3 regions of the Escherichia sp. XD33 genome follow, and region 3 is predicted to be linked to each of the others. Evidence: predicted binding sites of a transcription regulator. Region 3 holds the regulator's gene; each other region holds the start of a gene.

Region 1 (2,272 bases), on a different contig from region 3:
AAATAGGTGGTCAGCAGCAGTTTCACCTGTCCCTGGAGCGCGTCGTAAGCGGGTTTGTATGCGTCCAGCCACGCCTGCGGCAGTTCCAGTACCAGCGCGGGTTCATCAATCTGTACCCACTCGATGCCGCGTTTCGCCAGTTCTGCCAGCACTTGCTGATAAACCGGCAGAATGTCGTTCAGCAGGCTCAGGCGGTCAAATTGTTCACCTTTCACTTTCCCCAGCCACAGCCAGGTAACCGGCCCCAGCAGCACAGGTTTCACCTTGTGGCCCAGCGCCAGCGCCTCGTCCACTTCGTCCAGCAGCTGCGTCCAGGTCAGTTTGAACTGTTGGCCTTTAACGAACTCCGGCACCATGTAGTGATAGTTGGTGTTAAACCATTTGGTCATTTCCGCTGCCGCCGCAGGTTCGCCAGTCGGCGCACGTCCACGACCAATACGGAACAGGGTGTCGATATCTACCGAACCATCTTTGTTCTGATGACGCGCCGGAACGTTACCCAGCAGCAGACTGGTGGTCAGTACATGATCGTACCAGGCAAAATCGCCCACCGGCAGCAGGTCGATACCCGCTTGCTTTTGTTGATCCCAGTGACGAGCACGCAATTCACGCCCTACCGCCAGCAGTTCTTCACGCGTGGAGTTCCCCGCCCAATAACTTTCTTGCGCTTTTTTCAGCTCGCGACGCAGGCCAACGCGAGGGAAACCGAGGGTGTGATTCAATATTGTCATTTTTTCTTCCTCTAATTATATGTAAATCCTATGGATTTTGAATTTAGGGAAGGCGGCAAGTTTATTCATCCCCGGGAGCTTACTGAAGTAAGTGACCGGGGTGGAGAAACGCAGCCAACGCACCATAAATTTAAAAGACGAAGGATTTTAGCCGTCCAGATGTTTACACATCCATAATTGGCGGTTACTGTATATTCCTCAAGCGCAAATTATTCATGCCGAAGTGAAGGACTTTCATGATCGAAGTAAAACACCTGAAAACGCTACAAGCGTTGCGGAACTGCGGCTCGCTCGCAGCCGCTGCGGCGACGTTGCATCAGACGCAATCCGCCCTGTCTCACCAGTTTAGCGATCTGGAACAACGCCTTGGCTTCCGGCTATTTGTGCGTAAGAGCCAGCCGCTACGCTTTACACCGCAGGGAGAAATCCTGTTGCAACTGGCAAACCAGGTACTGCCGCAAATTAGCCAGGCCCTGCAAGCCTGCAATGAACCGCAGCAGACGCGTCTGCGCATTGCCATTGAGTGCCATAGCTGTATTCAGTGGCTGACACCCGCGTTAGAAAATTTCCATAAGAACTGGCCGCAGGTAGAGATGGATTTTAAATCGGGCGTGACGTTTGACCCGCAGCCCGCCTTGCAACAGGGAGAGCTGGATCTGGTAATGACGTCCGATATTCTGCCGCGCAGTGGCCTGCATTATTCGCCGATGTTCGACTATGAAGTGCGTCTGGTGTTAGCACCTGACCATCCACTGGCGGCGAAAACGCGAATTACACCGGAAGATCTCGCCAGCGAGACGCTATTAATTTATCCGGTGCAGCGTAGTCGACTGGATGTCTGGCGGCATTTTCTTCAGCCGGCAGGCGTCAGCCCGTCACTGAAAAGCGTCGATAACACCTTATTGTTGATTCAGATGGTTGCCGCGCGGATGGGTATTGCCGCGCTACCGCATTGGGTAGTAGAGAGTTTTGAGCGCCAGGGTCTGGTGGTGACCAAAACCCTGGGCGAAGGCTTGTGGAGCCGACTGTACGCCGCCGTGCGCGATGGCGAGCAGCGTCAGCCAGTTACGGAAGCGTTTATTCGCTCAGCGCGCAATCACGCCTGCGATCATCTGCCGTTTGTGAAGAGCGCGGAGCGACCCACTTACGATGCACCCACAGTGAGGCCAGGATCACCAGCGCGCCTGTAATAAACGTTGGCCAGTGCGGCTGTTGGTGCCAGATAGCCAGGTTTACCAGCAGCCCTGCCGGAACGTGCATATTATTCATAATGCCCAGCGTTCCGGCGTCCACCTGCGTCGCGCCGTAGTTCCACATAAAGTAGCCAATCCCGGAAGCCACCACGCCAAGAAACACCAGAATGCCCCATTGCAGCGTGGTTTGCGGCATTTTCTGCGCATTTCCCAGCAAGAACCATGCAATCACTGCCACCAGAAACGCGCCAAGATAGAACCACGCAAAGGCGTTATGCTGTGGCATCGGGCGAGTTTCCATCAGGCGTTTGTAACCCACCATGCCAATGGCAAAAGTGATATTGGAGA
Region 2 (2,272 bases), on a different contig from region 3:
GATGAAGAACGCGTCAATGAGGCATTAGCTAGCCTGAAACAGCGGATGCAGCAACTTGAACCACGGGCAGACAGCAAAGAACCTCTGGTCGTACAACAAGTTGGATTATTGATTGCATTACTGCCTGAGATTGGTCGTCTGCAACGCCAGATTACTCAAGTTCCGCAGGAAACTCCTGTTTCGGCGTAAGAGAGTCAGCCCATTCTGCAAGCTCCTGGCGGCGTGCCACCGGGAGCGCAGCTTCATGAATGCCGATAATGGCACCTTCAAGCATAAACAGAATCTTTTCTGTCACCAGACTGTTTTGCTGCCGCAGTCGCAACCAACACATTTTTGCCCCAAGTATACGTAACGCCCGTACATCCTTAATCCCCACCTCCCCGAGAATCGCTTCCAGATGAAAAGACATATTGGGCAAATCTTTCAGTCTTTCCCGGGTATTGCGCGTGCTTTTCTCTTTCAGCGCTGCATCGAGAGAATATTTCGACAGACGCACCAGCTTCAGTTGATTTCGCCATAGACTTTCATCAACCCGATAGTAATTGAGGGTAACGGATCGGCCACACTTTTTATATGTCAGCCAGACAGGCGGATGTTTTACACAGTACTGTGCACTTTGCTCACAAGCCCGAAGATACAACTCACCATCAGAAACCATCGCAAACACCGTGTCGTCAACGGTCAGGCTGTAACTGCCAAACAATGATCGGTATTCAATTGTGCCCAACGTTGCCAGGTATTCTTGTGATTTATAGATCCGCTTATAGGAGAGGCTTTTCATAAAATTCCTTTTAAAATCATAACATAAAAGAATGATTCACATTAACGGATCCGTTAACTACGAAAATAGGCAACTTATTCTTAAGGGGCAAGATTAATTTATGTTTTCCCGTCACCAACGACAAAATTTGCGAGGCTCTTTCCGAAAATAGGGTTGATCTTTGTTGTCACTGGATGTACTGTACATCCATACAGTAACTCACAGGGGCTGGATTGATTATGTACACTTCAGGCTATGCACATCGTTCTTCGTCGTTCTCATCCGCAGCAAGTAAAATTGCGCGTGTCTCTACGGAAAACACTACAGCCGGGCTTATCAGTGAAGTTGTCTATCGCGAAGATCAGCCCATGATGACGCAACTTCTACTGTTGCCATTGTTACAGCAACTCGGTCAGCAATCGCGCTGGCAACTCTGGTTAACACCGCAACAAAAACTGAGTCGGGAATGGGTTCAGGCATCTGGGCTACCCTTAACGAAAGTAATGCAGATTAGCCAGCTCTCCCCTTGCCACACTGTGGAGTCAATGGTTCGCGCTTTACGCACGGGCAATTACAGTGTGGTGATCGGTTGGTTGGCAGATGATTTGACTGAAGAAGAGCATGCTGAACTTGTTGATGCGGCAAATGAAGGTAACGCTATGGGGTTTATTATGCGTCCGGTAAGCGCATCCTCTCACGCCACGAGACAACTTTCCGGGCTAAAAATTCACTCTAATTTGTATCATTAAGTAAATTTAGGATTAATCCTGGAACTTTTTTTGTCGCCCAGCCAATGCTTTCAGTCGTGACTAATTTTCCTTGCGGAGGCTTGTCTGAAGCGGTTTCCGCGATTCTCTTCTGTAAATTGTCGCTGACAAAAAAGATTAAACATACCTTATACAAGACTTTTTTTTCATATGCCTGACGGAGTTCACACTTGTAAGTTTTCAACTACGTTGTAGACTTTACATCGCCAGGGGTGCTCGGCATAAGCCGAAGATATCGGTAGAGTTAATATTGAGCAGATCCCCCGGTGAAGGATTTAACCGTGTTATCTCGTTGGAGATATTCATGGCGTATTTTGGATGATAACGAGGCGCAAAAAATGAAAAAGACAGCTATCGCGATTGCAGTGGCACTGGCTGGTTTCGCTACCGTAGCGCAGGCCGCTCCGAAAGATAACACCTGGTACACTGGTGCTAAACTGGGCTGGTCCCAGTACCATGACACTGGTTTCATCAACAACAATGGCCCGACCCATGAAAACCAACTGGGCGCTGGTGCTTTTGGTGGTTACCAGGTTAACCCGTATGTTGGCTTTGAAATGGGTTACGACTGGTTAGGTCGTATGCCGTACAAAGGCAGCGTTGAAAACGGTGCATACAAAGCTCAGGGCGTTCAACTGACCGCTAAACTGGGTTACCCAATCACTGACGACCTGGACATCTACACTCGTCTGGGTGGCATGGTATGGCGTGCAGACACTAAATCCAACGTTTATGGTAAAAACCA
Region 3 (2,272 bases):
GCCAGCAAGCGACGGAAGTTTCCTCGCCAGGCAGTTTTCAGCATTTCGCCGGAAATTCCGCGTAGTTTGAGGATTTTACGCACCATTAGCAGACCAATCAGCAATGTTGCATATTCCGCAATAACCGTCGCCAGCGCCGCGCCCTGCACGTTCATATGCAGCCCCATCACTAGCCAGACATCCAGCACAATGTTGAGGATATTGCCGACCACTAACAAAATTACTGGCGCACGGGCATATTGCACGCCGAGTAACCAACCGAGTAATACCAGATTCGCCAGCGACGCCGGTGCGCTTAACCAGCGGATTTCAAGAAAGCGCCGCGCCTGTTCCAGGACTGCTTCACTACCGCCAACAATATGCAGAGCCAGATCGATAATCGGTGTACGCAGCAGCGCAATTAACGCCCCAGCCCCCAACGCCAACAGCAACGGTTGCACCAGCGCACGGGCTAATGCCTGAGGATTTTTGGCACCATAAGCCTGCGCAGTCAGCCCGGTGGTGCTCATGCGTAAAAACAGCAACAGCATAAAGAGAAAGCTGGTCGCCGTTGCACCAACCGCCACGCCGCCCAAATAAACCGGGCTATCAAGATGACCAATTACCGCCGTATCGACCAGTCCCAGCAACGGAACGGTGATATTGGAGAAAATCATGGGTAAGGCGAGATGCCAGAGTGCTTTATCAGATGAAGTGAGGAATGCCATGCAGACAAGCCTGATGAAGAGAGATGAAAAACAAACCGCGACGCCTGGCGGCATCGCGGTCTCAGAGATATGTTACAGCCAGTCGCCGTTGCGAATAACCCCAACCGCCAGCCCTTCAATGGTGAAGCTCTGCTGACGAAGGTCAACGACAATTGGTTTAAACTCGCTATTTTCTGGCAACAGTTCGACTTTATTGCCCTGTTTTTTCAGGCGCTTAACGGTAACTTCGTCATCAATACGTGCGACAACGACCTGACCGTTACGTACATCCTGAGTTTTATGCACTGCCAGCAAGTCACCATCCATAATGCCGATATCTTTCATCGACATCCCGCTGACGCGCAGCAGGAAATCAGCATTCGGCTTGAACAAGGAAGGATCGACCTGATAATGACCTTCAATATGCTGTTGCGCCAGAAGCGGTTCACCGGCAGCCACACGACCTACCAGCGGCAACCCTTCTTCCTCTTCCTGCAACAGACGAATCCCGCGTGATGCGCCGGAAACAATTTCAATAACGCCTTTGCGTGCCAGCGCCTTCAGATGTTCTTCAGCCGCGTTTGGGGAACGGAACCCCAAACGCTGCGCGATTTCCGCACGCGTCGGCGGCATACCTGTCTGGCTGATGTGATCACGGATGAGATCAAACACCTCTTGTTGCCTGGCCGTTAACGCTTTCATTCCGCCCCCTGGGTGTATATACAGTTATGCTGTGAGTATATACAGCAAAAGGCGATTTTGGAACCATAAACTGCACAATAAACCAGAGATTTATCGAAATCTGGAAGGGTTATCCAAAATGCGACCATAACAGGATGCACCAGGTTATCACGGCGACGATAATCGCAATCAGCACCGCGGCGGATCCCATATCTTTAGCGCGTCCGGAAAGCTCATGGTATTCAGAGCCAATTCGGTCAACCACTGCTTCGATGGCGCTATTGAGGATTTCCACAATCATCACCAGCATCACGGAGCTGATAAGCAGCACGCGGGTAATTGCGTCCACATCCAGCCAGCAGGCGATGACCACCGCCAACAATACCGCTACGCCTTCCTGACGGAATGCCGCTTCGTTGATCCATGCAGCGCGTAAACCTTTCCAGGAATAGCCAGCAGCTTTGATAATTCGGGTGAATCCAGTGGTATTATTGGCCATTGAAAGAACCTTTTTACATTATGAGCGTCAATATCAGTGTACCGTTAAATCCGATGATTCGGGTTTGCGTAACGCCGCGCGAAACATGAGCGGATACCACAGAATTTCCCATGACTTTCTGCTATCCTTGCCGCGCATTTGCATTATTAACCAGAGGCTTTACATCGTTTATGTCCGGCTGGCCACGAATTTACTACAAATTACTGAATTTACCATTAAGCATCCTGGTAAAAAGCAAGTCTATTCCGGCAGATCCTGCCCCGGAACTGGGGCTGGATACCTCTCGTCCAATTATGTACGTTTTACCGTACAACTCGAAAGCAGATTTGCTGACGTTGCGCGCCCAGTGTCTGGCACATGACCTGCCTGACCCGTTAGAGCCGCTGGAAATCGACGGCACGCTACT

Evidence for each region. Region 3 encodes LexA, which represses DNA repair genes until DNA is damaged. Its sites were predicted from a motif close to TNCTGTATGTACATACAGNA; they were not measured.
Region 1: a site for LexA is predicted at 917-936, ahead of metR (HTH-type transcriptional regulator MetR). Genes of this name have one in related genera too.
Region 2: a site for LexA is predicted at 958-977, ahead of sulA (SOS-induced cell division inhibitor SulA). Genes of this name have one in related genera too.

What each region holds. Positions count from the first base shown of each region.
Region 1 is NZ_JAENDM010000015.1:35,453-37,724, forward strand. It holds gene metE (5-methyltetrahydropteroyltriglutamate--homocysteine S-methyltransferase) at 1-731, opposite strand, end outside; gene metR (HTH-type transcriptional regulator MetR) at 968-1,921, shown strand; gene bioP (biotin transporter) at 1,809-2,272, opposite strand, start outside.
Region 2 is NZ_JAENDM010000009.1:97,641-99,912, reverse strand. It holds gene yccS (YccS family putative transporter) at 1-189, shown strand, start outside; gene sxy (CRP-S regulon transcriptional coactivator Sxy) at 152-781, opposite strand; gene sulA (SOS-induced cell division inhibitor SulA) at 1,000-1,509, shown strand; gene ompA (porin OmpA) at 1,866-2,272, shown strand, end outside.
Region 3 is NZ_JAENDM010000018.1:90,787-93,058, forward strand. It holds gene dinF (MATE family efflux transporter DinF) at 1-707, opposite strand, end outside; gene lexA (transcriptional repressor LexA) at 780-1,388, opposite strand; gene dgkA (diacylglycerol kinase) at 1,498-1,866, opposite strand; gene plsB (glycerol-3-phosphate 1-O-acyltransferase PlsB) at 2,037-2,272, shown strand, end outside.